2 linked regions of the Catenulispora sp. EB89 genome follow. The protein of the gene in region 1 interacts with the protein of each later gene in a pairwise test. Links are inferred from orthologs where the notes say so. Each region holds a gene or a part of one and is shown on either strand. Other genes may lie near its edges. The genes, in order: rlmB and tsaE.

Evidence for each region.
Region 2: the proteins of rlmB (region 1) and tsaE interact in binary tests that used the Escherichia coli proteins (3 or more experiments, as listed by UniProt). The link is inferred for Catenulispora sp. EB89 from one-to-one orthologs.

What each region holds. Positions count from the first base shown.
Region 1 is NZ_JBGCCU010000002.1:620,666-626,829, forward strand. What follows is about bases 2,163-5,109. They hold rlmB (23S rRNA (guanosine(2251)-2'-O)-methyltransferase RlmB), read left to right. Parts: upstream 2,163-3,099; coding sequence 3,100-4,119; downstream 4,120-5,109. Other genes in these bases: cysS (cysteine--tRNA ligase), read left to right, coding at 2,163-2,988; speB (agmatinase), read left to right, coding at 4,170-5,109. Also shown: ABH920_RS06315 (tetratricopeptide repeat protein), read left to right, coding at 1-229; ABH920_RS06320 (multidrug effflux MFS transporter), read right to left, coding at 259-1,506; more of cysS, read left to right, coding at 1,576-2,162; more of speB, read left to right, coding at 5,110-5,165; ABH920_RS06340 (PHP domain-containing protein), read left to right, coding at 5,195-6,037. UniProt on the Escherichia coli protein: Specifically methylates the ribose of guanosine 2251 in 23S rRNA.
Region 2 is NZ_JBGCCU010000030.1:42,880-49,074, forward strand. What follows is about bases 811-3,788. They hold tsaE (tRNA (adenosine(37)-N6)-threonylcarbamoyltransferase complex ATPase subunit type 1 TsaE), read left to right. Parts: upstream 811-2,014; coding sequence 2,015-2,563; downstream 2,564-3,788. Other genes in these bases: ABH920_RS41920 (hypothetical protein), read left to right, coding at 811-1,986; ABH920_RS41930 (hypothetical protein), read right to left, coding at 2,670-3,311; tsaB (tRNA (adenosine(37)-N6)-threonylcarbamoyltransferase complex dimerization subunit type 1 TsaB), read left to right, coding at 3,346-3,788. Also shown: ABH920_RS41915 (lipopolysaccharide biosynthesis protein), read right to left, coding at 1-168; more of ABH920_RS41920, read left to right, coding at 256-810; more of tsaB, read left to right, coding at 3,789-4,002; rimI (ribosomal protein S18-alanine N-acetyltransferase), read left to right, coding at 4,019-4,489; tRNA (adenosine(37)-N6)-threonylcarbamoyltransferase complex transferase subunit TsaD, read left to right, coding at 4,495-5,535; ABH920_RS41950 (hypothetical protein), read left to right, coding at 5,532-5,816; ABH920_RS41955 (polysaccharide deacetylase family protein), read left to right, coding at 6,143-6,195. UniProt on the Escherichia coli protein: Required for the formation of a threonylcarbamoyl group on adenosine at position 37 (t(6)A37) in tRNAs that read codons beginning with adenine.

The sequences.
Region 1 (6,164 bases):
GACGCGCGTGGCGCTGGTGATGACGATCGCCGCGCACGTGTTCATGATCACCGGGAGCTCGATCGGGCACGTGGAGGGCGGGTCGACGCTGACGGTCGGTCTGATCAGCCACCTGGTCGGGCGGCTGACGCTGCACCGGAAGGCTCCGGAGCTGAGCCCGGTGCGGCGGGGTGGGGTGGCGGGCGTGGCGGGCGTGAAAACTCAGACCCGGCCCACCACGGGGGACTAGCCTCAGCGAGGTTCTGGGCCGGCCCGCCCTCAAGCCGCGGCCGGCTCCGCAACCGCCTCAAGCCGAGGCGTCCGTACCAACAGCGCCCGCATCAGAACCGCGGCCGCGCTCAAGCCGAAGATCACCAACGCCATCGGCATCCCGCTGCTCTTGCTTCCCAGCCCCGTCAGCGGCGCGAAGATCGCGCCGAACAGGAACTGCCCCGTGCCGATCAGTGCCGAGGCCGCGCCTGCCACCGCGGGTGAGTAGCCGGACAGCGCCAAGGCCGTCACCTGGGGGGTGATCACGCCGACCGATGAGACCATCAGGAACAGTCCCACCAGTGTCCCCGCGAGGTTGCCGCCGAAGGCCGCCGTCGCCGCCAGCAGGATCGTGCTGCCGCCGAAGGACATCACCAGGCCCGCGCCCAGCAGGCGCGATGGCGCGACACGTCCCACCAGGCGGCCGCTGGTCCGGCCGCCGATCATGATGCCGAGGGCGTTGGCTCCGAAGGCGAAGCTGAACTCCTGCTTCGACAGGCCGTGGATGTTCTCCAGGACGAAGGGTGAGCCTGAGATGTAAGCGAACATCGCCGCCAGGGCGAAGCCGCCCGTCAGGATGTAGCCCGTGAACGCGCGGTCGCGGAGCAGGACCCGGAACGTGCGCAGGGTCGCGGGTAGGCCGCCGCCGGACGCTCCGCGTGAATCTTTCGGGAGCGTCTCCTTGAGTCCGAGCGTCGCGGCGGCGAACAGCGCTACGCCGATCAGCGTCAGCACCACGAATACGCCGCGCCAGCTCATGAAGCGGATCAGCTGGCCGCCGAGGACCGGAGCCAGGATCGGGCCGAGGCCGTTCACCAGGATCAGTGTCGAGAAGAACTTCGTGAGGGCGTCGCCCTCGTACAGGTCGCGCACCATGGCCCGCGAGATCACCAGGCCGGCCGCGCCGGCGAAGCCCTGGAGGAGGCGCGCCGCGGTGAGCGAGTAGACGTCGGGGGCGAACGCGCAGAACAGCGATGTGGCCACGTAGGCGATCAGCCCGATCGCGAGCGGCTTCTTGCGCCCCCACGCGTCCGACATCGGGCCGGCCACCAGTTGGCCGAAGGCCAGGCCGATCATGCACGCCGTCAGCGTCAGCTGGACGTTCGACTCGGCCGTGTGGAACGAGTGCGCCAGGTCCGGCAGTGCCGGCAGGTACATGTCGAGCGACAAAGGCCCGAACATGGAAAGCGCTCCCAGTATCAGGAGCAGCTTCACCGGGGCCCGCCCAGAACGCCTCACCACCCGCTCATCTCCCACTCACCGCCCCATGGAACCACAACCCGAAAGAAGACGTTTTCGCCATCCACCCGCCGGTATCCTTGGGGAATGACTCTCCGCCTGTATGACACCGCCGCGCGAGCGACGCGCGAGTTCGTACCCGTCACACCAGGCAAGGTCTCGATCTACCTCTGTGGCGCGACCGTCCAGGCCCCGCCGCACATCGGTCACATCCGGTCCGGAGTCTCGTTCGACATCGCCCGCCGCTGGCTGGAGCACCGCGGCTACGCCGTCACCTTCGTGCGCAACGTCACCGACATCGACGACAAGATCATCCGCAAGGCGGCCGAGCAGGGCGTGGAGACCTGGCGCGTGGCGCAGGCCAACGAGTACGCCTTCCAGCTCGCCTACCGGCTGCTGGGCTGCGAGGACCCGTCCGTCGAGCCGCGTGCCACCGGCCACATCCCCGAGATGGTCGCGATGATGCAGAAGCTCATCGACGACGGCCACGCCTACGCCGCCGGCGGCGACGTCTACTTCCGGGTGCGCTCCTTCCCCGAATACGGCGCGCTGGCCCACTTCAGTGTCGACGACCTGGAGGAGCAGCCGGTCGACGACGTGGCGCCGACCACGCACAAGGAAGACCCGCACGACTTCACGCTGTGGAAGGCCTCCAAGCCCGGCGAGCCCTTCTGGGACACGCCGTGGGGCCCCGGCCGCCCCGGCTGGCACCTGGAGTGCTCCGCGATGGCGCACCGCTACCTGGGCCCGAACTTCGACATCCACGGCGGCGGCGTCGACCTGATCTTCCCGCACCACGAGAACGAGCAGGCGCAGTCGCACGCCTTCGGCGACAAGTTCACCAACTACTGGATGCACAACGGCTGGGTCACCCTCAAGAACGAGAAGATGTCCAAGTCGCTGGGCAACTCGGTGCTGGTCACCGAACTGGCCAAGCAGTACCGGCCGGTGGTCCTGCGCTACTACCTCGGCACCCCGCACTACCGCTCGATGATCGAGTACACCGAGGACTCGCTGCGCGAGGCCGACGCCGCGTACTCGCGGATCGAGGGCTTCGTCACCCGGGCGCTGGAGACGGTCGGCCCGACCGAGTCCGCGGCGGACGTGCCCGCGGCCTTCGCGGAGTCGATGGACGACGACTTCGGCGTCCCGGGCGCGGTGGCCGTGCTGTACAACACCGTCCGCGAGGGCAACACCGCCCTGGCCAACGGTGACAAGGAAGGCGTGGCCTCGCACCTCGCCTCGGTGCTGAAGATGCTGGACATCCTCGGCCTGAACCCGCTGGCCGAGCCGTGGAGCGGCGCGGCCGGCACCGCCGGGTCCGGCAGCGATCTGCGGCCGGTCGTCGACACCCTGGTCAAGGTGGCCCTGGAGCAGCGGCAGGCGGCGCGCGAGCGCAAGGACTACGCCGCCTCCGACGCCATCCGCGACCAGCTGGCCCGGGCCGGCGTCAACGTCGAGGACACTCCGAGCGGTCCGCGCTGGACCGTCAACCAATAAGAGGGCCAGTCGCCTAGGCGGCCGACTCCCACCGTGCCCCCGCCACGCTGACGGTAGCGTGGAGCGGGGGCACGGCCTGAAGTGCTGGAACTTGAAGAAAGTAAGGACATCATGGCGAGCAAAGGCGGCGGCACCGGCGGCCGGGCGAACAAGCCGGGCGCGTCGAGCTCCCGAAAGGGCGCGCAGAAGGGCTCCGGCGGCCAGCGCCGCCAGGGTCTGGAGGGCCGCGGCCCGACGCCGAAGGCCGAGGAGCGCACCGGGCATCCGGCGGCCCGCCGGGCGAAGTCGGCGGCCAAGCGCGCCGCCGCCCCGAACACCGGCCGCTCGGCGGCCGGCACGCGCAGCACGGCCCGGCCGGTCCGGCGCACCCCCGGCAAGGGCGAGGCCGAGCAGGTCGCCGGCCGCAACTCGGTGGTCGAGGCGCTGCGCGCGCAGGTGCCGGCCAAGGCCCTGTACGTCGCGCAGTACATCGACAGCGACGACCGGGTCCGCGAGAGCATGAAGCTCGCCATGGAGCAGGGCGTCCCGCTGCTGGAGGCCCCGCGCCACGAGCTGGACCGGATGACCAACGGGACCCTGCACCAGGGCGTGATGCTGGTGATGCCGCCCTACGAGTACGCGCACCCGGACGACCTGCTGGAGGAGGTGTTCGCGGCCGGCGACACCCCGCTGTTCGCGGCGCTGGACGGCGTCACGGACCCGCGCAACCTCGGCGCCGTGATGCGCTCCGTGGCGGCCTTCGGCGGGCACGGCGTGATCGTGCCGGAGCGGCGCGCGGCGGGCATGACGGCCGGCGCGTTCAAGGCCGCGGCCGGCGCCGGGGCCCGGCTGCCGGTGGCGCGCGCCGGGAACCTGACGCGCGCGCTGGAGGCGTACAAGAAGCAGGGCGTGATGGTCGCCGGGCTGGCCGCCGACGGCGCCGTGCCGCTGCACGAGCTGGAGATCGCCACCGAGCCGCTGTGCCTGGTCGTCGGGTCCGAGGGCAAGGGCATGTCGCGGCTGGTGTCCGAGCTCTGCGACGTCACGGTCTCGATCCCGATCGCGTCCTCGTCCGAGTCGCTGAACGCCGGCGTCGCGGCCGGGATCGCGTTGTACGAAGTCAACCGGCGGCGCGCCGAGGCCCGCGGCTGATCCACAGTTTCACAGCACCACAGCACCACCTAGCTAGGAGAGACAGCTCAATGGCGAGCACTGAGGCGAACACCGAAGGCGGCAGCACCGGACGTCCGGCCCCGATAGGCCCGGTCGACTCCTCGAAGACCCCGCGCTACGCGGGCTTCGCGACGTTCGCGCGGCTGCCGCGCCTGGACCAGCTCCCGGCGGGCGAGAAGGCGGACGTGGCGGTCCTGGGCGCCCCCTTCGACTCCGGCGTCTCCTACCGCCCCGGGGCCCGCTTCGCCCCGGCGGCGGTGCGCGAGGCCTCCCGGCTGCTGCGGCCGTACCACCCGGGCCTGGACTTCTCGCCGTTCCAGGCGGTGCAGGTCGCCGACGCCGGCGACATCGCCATCAACCCCTTCCTGCTGGACGAGGCGCTGGAGCAGATCGAGGCGCACTCCGGGGAGCTGGTCGGCGCCGGCTCCAAGCTGGTGACGATCGGCGGCGACCACACCATCGCGCTGCCGCTGCTGCGCACCATGGCCCGCCGGCACGGCCCGGTGGCGCTGCTGCACTTCGACGCGCACCTGGACACCTGGGACACGTACTTCGGCGCGCCGTACACGCACGGCACGCCGTTCCGCCGCGCCTTCGAGGAGGGCATCCTCGACTCCTCGGCGGTGGCGCACGTCGGCACCCGCGGCCCGCTGTACAGCAAGCAGGACCTCAGCGACGACAAGCGCATGGGCTTCGGCATCGTGACCTCGGCGGACGTGATGCGCCAGGGCGTGGACGCCGTGGTGCAGGCGCTGCGCGAGCGGATCGGCACCCGGCCGCTGTACGTCTCCATCGACATCGACGTCCTGGACCCCGCGCACGCCCCCGGCACCGGCACCCCCGAGGCCGGCGGCATGACCAGCCGCGAGCTGCTGGAGATCCTGCGCGGCCTGGACGGCCTGAACCTGATCGGCGCCGACGTGGTCGAGGTGGCCCCGCCCTACGACCACGCCGAGATCACTTCGGTCGCCGCCGCGCACGTGGCCTACGATCTTGTGACATTGCTGGCGATGCAGGGACGGTGAGGCGCCGTCCCTGAAAAGGGGGACTTCCGGTGCTGCCACCCGACAACCACGTCCACAGCGAGTACTCGTGGGACGCGCTCGCCGGCTCCATGGAGCGGACCTGCGAGCGCGCCGTCGAGCTCGGGCTGCCCTCGATCGCCTTCACCGAGCACGCGGATTTCAGCATCTCGGAACTGACCGCCGAGGACTGGTTCCCGGCCGAGTGGCAGCGCTACGTCGAGGTCGTGGACGATCGCAACATCCTGACTCCCCCGGCCGTCGACCTGACCGGCTACCTGGAGACGCTGGAGCGCTGCCGCGACCGCTTCCCGGAGCTGCGCATCCTGTCCGGCGTGGAGCTCAGTGAGGCGCACTGGTTCCCGGACCAGACCGCGGATCTGCTGAAGCGCGGCGGGTTCCAGCGGATCCTGGCCTCACTGCACACCGCGTCGCGGCGCGACGAGCCCTACGCCGACATCTCCGCGAGCATCAAGCGCGGCGACGCGGCCACGGAGTACAGCCGCTACCTCGCCGAGGCGGTGCGGCTGATCGAGGAGTACGACGGGTTCGAAGTGCTCACCCACATCGACTACCCGGTCCGGTACTGGCCCGCCGACGAGCCCTTCGACCTCACCCGGTTCGAGGACGAGATCCGCCTGGTGCTGCGGACGCTGGCGCGCGCCGACAAGGTCATGGAGTTCAACACCCGGATCCCGCTGGATCCGCGGGTGGTCGCGTGGTGGCGCCAGGAGGGCGGGAAGGGCGTGTCGTTCGCGTCCGACGCGCACCGGCCCGACGCGGTCGGCAACGGCTTCAGGGAGGCCGTGGCGGTGGCGCGGGCCGCCGGGTTCAGACCGGGCGCCGACCTGTTCGATTTCTGGGTGCGGGACTGACGCCAGGCGCGGGACTGGCCCTGGGTGCGGGACTGGCCCCAGGCGCGGGACTGGCCCTGGGTGCGGGACTGACGCGACGCCAGGCGCGGGACTGGCCCCGGACGCCGGACCAGCCAACTCAGGTCGA
Region 2 (6,195 bases), on another replicon or contig:
CTCCAAACCGACGAACACGCCGAGCGTCACCAGCCCCGCCAGGAAGTACAGCGAAGACAGCGCGGCGGCGTCCGAGGGCGTGGAGGAGTGCCCGGTGACCGCCAGGAACACATACCCTGACAAGCCCACCAGGAGCAGCCCCGCCGCCATCCCGACGGAGGCCCTCATGCTCACCTCCGGTGCGGGAGTCCTCGGCGCCGATCATGCCCTGGGCGGAACGCGGGTAATCAGTCTCAAAAGCGGTATATGCCCCTCATGCGACGAGCCGCCGGCCTCTGGCGTCACGATGTGCTGGGGGTCCGCCTCGGCGCGCTCGTCATCGTCCTGGCCCCGCTCGCACTGACGATCGCCTACACCCTGGCCACCCGCGGGCTGTGGCTGCACCCTCCCGACAGCCGCTACTACCTGACCATGACCGCCCGCGACATGGGCCACCCGATCAGCGACGCCATCGCTCGCGCCCGGGCCGTCGCCAGCTGGCGCCTCGCGCCCTGGTACTTCGCCGGGAACGAACCCACCTGGCAGATGGTCAAGACGCGCGCGCTGTATCCGTTCCTGTCCATCCCATTCGTCTGGCTGACCGGCCTGAAGAACGGCACCATGTACGTCCCCTGCGCATCAGTCCTCGCGTTCTGCTGGATTACTGCGCGGGTTCTGCAACGCCTCTACGGCCCCGCGGTAGCAGCGCTCATCGCCGGGGCGTTCGGCCTGAGCACGACCGTGACCGGCCTCGTCTGGGCCACCACCGACGCACTCGCCTTAGCGCTGTCCGCAGTGCTCGTCGCCAACCTGCCCATCGAACGCCGCGTGAGCCGCGCGAACCTGGTCTGGCTCGGCGCGGCCTGCGTCGCCCTGGCCCTGACCCGGCAGGTCGGCGTACTGGCGCCCGCGATGGGCGTCGCGGGCTGGGCCTGGGCACTGGTGCGGGAACGGACCTGGCGCAACCCCTGGCTTGGGGCGATGGCCGTCACGGTCGTCGTCACCGGGGGAATGCAGCTGACCCTGGGAATGGTCGCCCACGTCGACACCCAGGGCATCGTGACGCGCGATCAGTCCACCTTCGGCGGCGTCGTCAGCCAACTCCTGAGGAACGTACGTACGGTCACCACAGGCGACCTGAGCTATATGTGGAACGAAGACCGGCTCCTCTATGTGCTGCTCGGCACAGCCCTTCTCATGGCCCTGGTCCGCTTCACCAAAGACCTCGCAGCCACCTTCTGGGGAGCGCTGGCCGCCACATACGTCCTCACCGCAGGAGTCGGATACAGCGCGGGCATGCGCTACGAGATCATCATGTTCCCCGCCGCCGCAGTCGCCGCCGGCGGATTCGCCGCCTGGGCACTCGGCCAAATGGGCTCGCCATTCCCCTCCGTACGGGAACCCGAAGTAGAACCCGACCTGCGGCGCTCGCTATGGATTCCCCAACTGGTCGGGTGCGCAGTGCTGCTCGGCCTCTGCATCGGCGTCACCGCGGTCGGCGGATCCCGCTCCACGATCCCAACCCCTGCGTCGCCCTCCTTCCCCGCTGCGCAGGGCAGCCAGAAGTACGCAGTACGGCCCCTGGCCGAGCCCGGTGCGGAGGTAACGCTTAAAGCCGCGCTCACGCAGGCGCTCGCCATCCTGAGCAAGAAGGACACCACGCTCGAAGGTGCCTTCGACTGGGTCCACGACCTGAAGTACCGCGTATCCGGTCCCGGAGATCCGAACTACGCGCGCCGCGCGAAGGACGGAACCACCATCACCCGCGTCAACGCCATGAGCGGACCGGAACAGACCGCCTTCTCGCAGACGATCACCTTCCAGGGGACCGCGCAGCCGAGCACCCTGGAGATCGACTCGCGCCAGACCACGACCTTCGGAGAAGACGTGGACTTCTCCGTCGAGGACAGCGCAGGGGTCCGGCACCAGGGCACGGCGACCACGCTCTACCCGATCTGGTCCGCCACCGACCCGGGCTTGGTGACGGCGATCGTCTACGCTCCGTGACCTCCCCGGGGCCCGGTACGGTGGACCCATGTCGGTGATCCCTGACCAAACCGGCCCCGGGCTGCCCGGGCCCGTCCTGGAGACCCCTGTCGCGACCGCAGGGGCCATGCAAGACCTCGGCCGGCGCCTCGGCGCGCGGCTGCGCCGCGGCGACCTCGTGGTGCTGACCGGCGACCTCGGCGCGGGCAAGACGACCTTCACCCAGGGCCTCGGGGACGGGCTCGGCGTGCGCGGCCCGATCACCTCGCCGACGTTCGTCATCGCGCACGTGCACCCCTCGCTCGCCGAGGGCGGGATCCCGCTGGTCCACGTCGACGCCTACCGGCTGGGGTCCCTGGACGAGCTCGACGACCTGGACCTGGACGCCGACGTCGAGCAGTCCGTGACGGTCGTCGAATGGGGCGAGGGGAAGGCCGAGGTCCTGGCCGACGACCGGCTGGACATCGTCATCTCGCGGGAGTTCGCCGAGGAGCTCGACGAGCCCGGCGACTCCGACGTGCGCTGGGTGGTGCTGCGCGGGATCGGCGAGCGGTGGACCGACGCCGACCTGGCCGGGCTTGAGGACCGGGAGCAGTAGCAGGCAGGCTGACCGCGCGGTCGGCGTGGCGCAGTGCCGTGCGGTGTGGTCGCTGTGGTCGGTGCCGTGAGGTGCGATGCAGCGCCTCAGGCTCTTCGCCCGGCGCCTACGGCACCACGACGACCGCAGTCCCCTTCACCGTCGCGAACTGCCACACCGCCTGCGCGTCGTTCTGCGTCAGCCGCACGCCGCCGGTCTTCGTCCCCGAGGCCGGCTTGGACGGCAACTGGTCGCCCGGCAGCGAGGCGATCGCGTCGAAGGCGAACTCGTTCTCCCCGCTCTTCTTCGAACCCCACAGCACCTCGTACTGCACGGCGGCGCCGTCAGCGCCCTGGTGCGTGGCGTACCACTTCGAGACCTCGTAGTTGCCCGCGTCCGGCGTCACCGTGCCCGGGACGGCCTGCGCGCTCAGCTGCACCTTCTCGTCGGCGCCGACCAGCCAGATGCGCGACTTGGACAGGCTGTAGACCACACGCTTGCCCTTGCCGCTGGACGCCGGCAGCGCCAGCGCCGGGTCCGGAGCCGGCGCGACCGTCTGGCCGGACTGGTTCGTGGAGACCACCGGCTGCTTGGCGGCGACCACCGCGGCCGGCGCCTTGTCCGGGGCCGAACCGTTCGCCTGCACGGCCAGCACGCCCACGCCGACCAGGGCCGCGGCTGTGATCACGGCGACCGATGCCATCGGGTTGACGCGGCTGCGCCGCGCCCGCGCGCTGGCGCGCGGGGCGTTCTGCTGCTGGCTGGTCATGGGTCGTATGGTGCCAGAAAGATAGGCTGTGCGGGTGCTCCTGCTCGCGTTCGACACCGCCACCCCGGCCATCACCGTCGCCCTGCACGACGGCGCGCACGTCCTCGCCGAGTCCACCACCGTGGACGCCCGGCGCACCGGGGAACTCCTCGCACCCGGCATCACCGCGGTCCTGACCGCCGCCGGACGTAAACCGGAGGAGCTCACAGGAGTCGCCGTCGGAGTCGGGCCCGGCCCCTTCACCGGACTGCGCGTGGGATTGGTCACGGCGCGCGCCCTGGGCGACGCCCTCGGCATCCCGGTGCACGGCGTGTGCACCCTCGACGTGGTCGCTTATCAGACCGAGAGTGCAGAGCCCTTCGCAGTCGCCACGGACGCGCGCCGCAAAGAGGTCTACTGGGCGCAGTACACGGACTACCTCACCCGCTCGTCCGAACCGGACGTGGCGCACCCCGCTCTCATCGCCGAGCGCCTCGCCGGACTTCAGATCGCGGGGGAGGGCGCGCTCCTCTACCCGGAGGCGTTCCCTAAGGCGATCGCGCCCCGCCACCCCTCCGCTGCGGCTCTGGCGGAACTCACTATCAAGCGTCTGCAGAGCGACCCCGACGCCCTCCTGTTCCCGGAGCCGCTGTACCTGCGCCGCCCGGACGCCGTGGAGCCGGGCACCCGCAAGCGTGTCTCCACAAGCTGACGGCGTGGAGACCGTCATGGCCCCGACGTTGCGCCCGTTCCGCTGGTGGGACATCGAGCCGGCGCGCCGGATAGAGCTGGACCTGTTCCCCGAGGACCCCTGGTCCGTGGAGATGTTCTGGTCCGAGCTCGCCGACGTCCCGCACTCGCGCTACTACGTCATCGCCGAGCAGGAAGGTGAGATCGCCGGATACGCGGGCCTGATGGCCCAGCCCGGCGCCGCCCCCGGCACGCTCGAGGGCTGGGTCCAGAACATCGCGGTGGCCCGCGCGCACCAGGGCCGGGGACTCGGGGCGGTCCTCCTCCAAGCGCTTCTGGACGAGGCTCTCCGCAGGAAGTGCGTAGAGGTCTGGCTGGAGGTGCGGACAGACAACGACTCCGCGCAGCGCCTCTACGTCCGCCACGGCTTCGAGCCGGCGGGCATCCGCCGCGGCTACTACCAGCCCGGCAACCACGACGCGCTGATCATGAGGAAGGCAATGGCGTGACGGCACTGAACGACGGACCTCTGGTCCTCGGCTTCGAGACCTCCTGCGACGAGACCGGCGTCGGCATCGTGCGGGGCAACACCCTGCTGGCCGACGCCGTGGCCTCCAGCGTGGACGAGCACGCGCGCTTCGGCGGCGTCGTCCCCGAGGTCGCCAGCCGCGCGCACCTGGAAGCGATGGTCCCGACGGTGCAGCGGGCCCTGAGCGACGCCGGCGTGGCGCTGTCCGACATCGACGCGATCGCCGTCACCGCCGGCCCCGGCCTGGCCGGAGCGCTCCTGGTCGGCACCGCCGCGGCGAAGGCCTACGCCCTGGCCCTGAACAAGCCGATCTACGGCGTCAACCACCTGGCCGCACACATCTGCGTGGACCAGCTCGAACACGGCCCACTCCCCGAAGGCTGCGTCGCCATGCTGGTCTCCGGCGGCCACTCCTCCCTGCTGTTCGTCCCCGACGTCACCGGCGACGTCCGGCCCCTGGGCCAGACCATCGACGACGCCGCCGGCGAGGCCTTCGACAAGGTGGCCCGCGTCCTAGGCCTGGGCTTCCCCGGCGGCCCCCTGATCGACAAGGCGGCCCGCGAAGGCGACCCCGAAGCAATCGCCTTCCCCCGCGGCCTCACCGGCCCCCGCGACGCACCCCTGGACTTCTCCTTCTCCGGCCTCAAAACAGCCGTGGCGCGCTGGGTCGAACGCCGCGAACGCGCCGGCGAGAAGGTCCCCCTGGCCGACGTCGCCGCCTCCTTCCAGGAAGCCGTCGTGGACGTCCTCACCCGCAAAGCCATCCTCGCCTGCAAAGAGAACGGCGCAGAGTACCTCCTCATCGGCGGCGGCGTAGCAGCCAACTCCCGCCTCCGCATCCTGGCCGAGGAACGCGCAGCCAAGGCCGGCATCCAAGTCCGCGTCCCCCGCCCCGGCCTCTGCACAGACAACGGCGCCATGGTCGCCGCCCTCGGCTCGGAACTAGTACGCCGCGGCCGCACCCCCTCCACCCTCGACTTCCCAGCCGATTCCTCCCAGCCGGTCGTAGAGGTGGTCGTCCGATGAGCACCAACAAGAACCAGTCCCTCATGTGGGAAGTCCGCTGCGAACCCGGCAAAGCAGCGGCCGTGGAGGAATGGGTCCGAGCGATCATCGTCCCGCCCCTATGGGAGGACGAAGAGGTCGCCTCCTACAACGCCTACAGCTCCGTAGGCCAAGACGGCGAACGCGTAGTAGTGGTCATCGACTACCTAAGCGCCGCCCCCGCAACCCTCTCCGCAGAGCCCCCGCAGCACCTGATCGCCAGACCACCCCATGCCTGGGTCTTCCAACGCCTTGACGTGTGAATGTCCTCGAATTACCCGTCTTAAGCAACTCTTAAGGTTCCCCAGACGTCCTCCCTCAGTAGTGAAACCAGGTGGGCTCCCCAGAGCCCACCGGACCGAACTGGGGCAGAGGCGTGACGTACGAGGACCAAGAGCAACTCATAGGCTGCGGCTGCGAAGACCACGGCGCGATACCCACCGCACCGTCCATCAAGACACCCGCCGCCATCCCCAGCGTGCCTGCCGCCGCGACACCTAGCGCTTCCCCCGCTGCGACGCCCGGCGCCATCCCCGACGCGACTGCCGCTGCGACGTCCGGCGCTATCCGCGGCGCGATCCTCAGCGCGGTGCCCAGCGCAGTGCCCGGCGCGATGCCCGGTGCAGCCTCCGGGAACGGCTC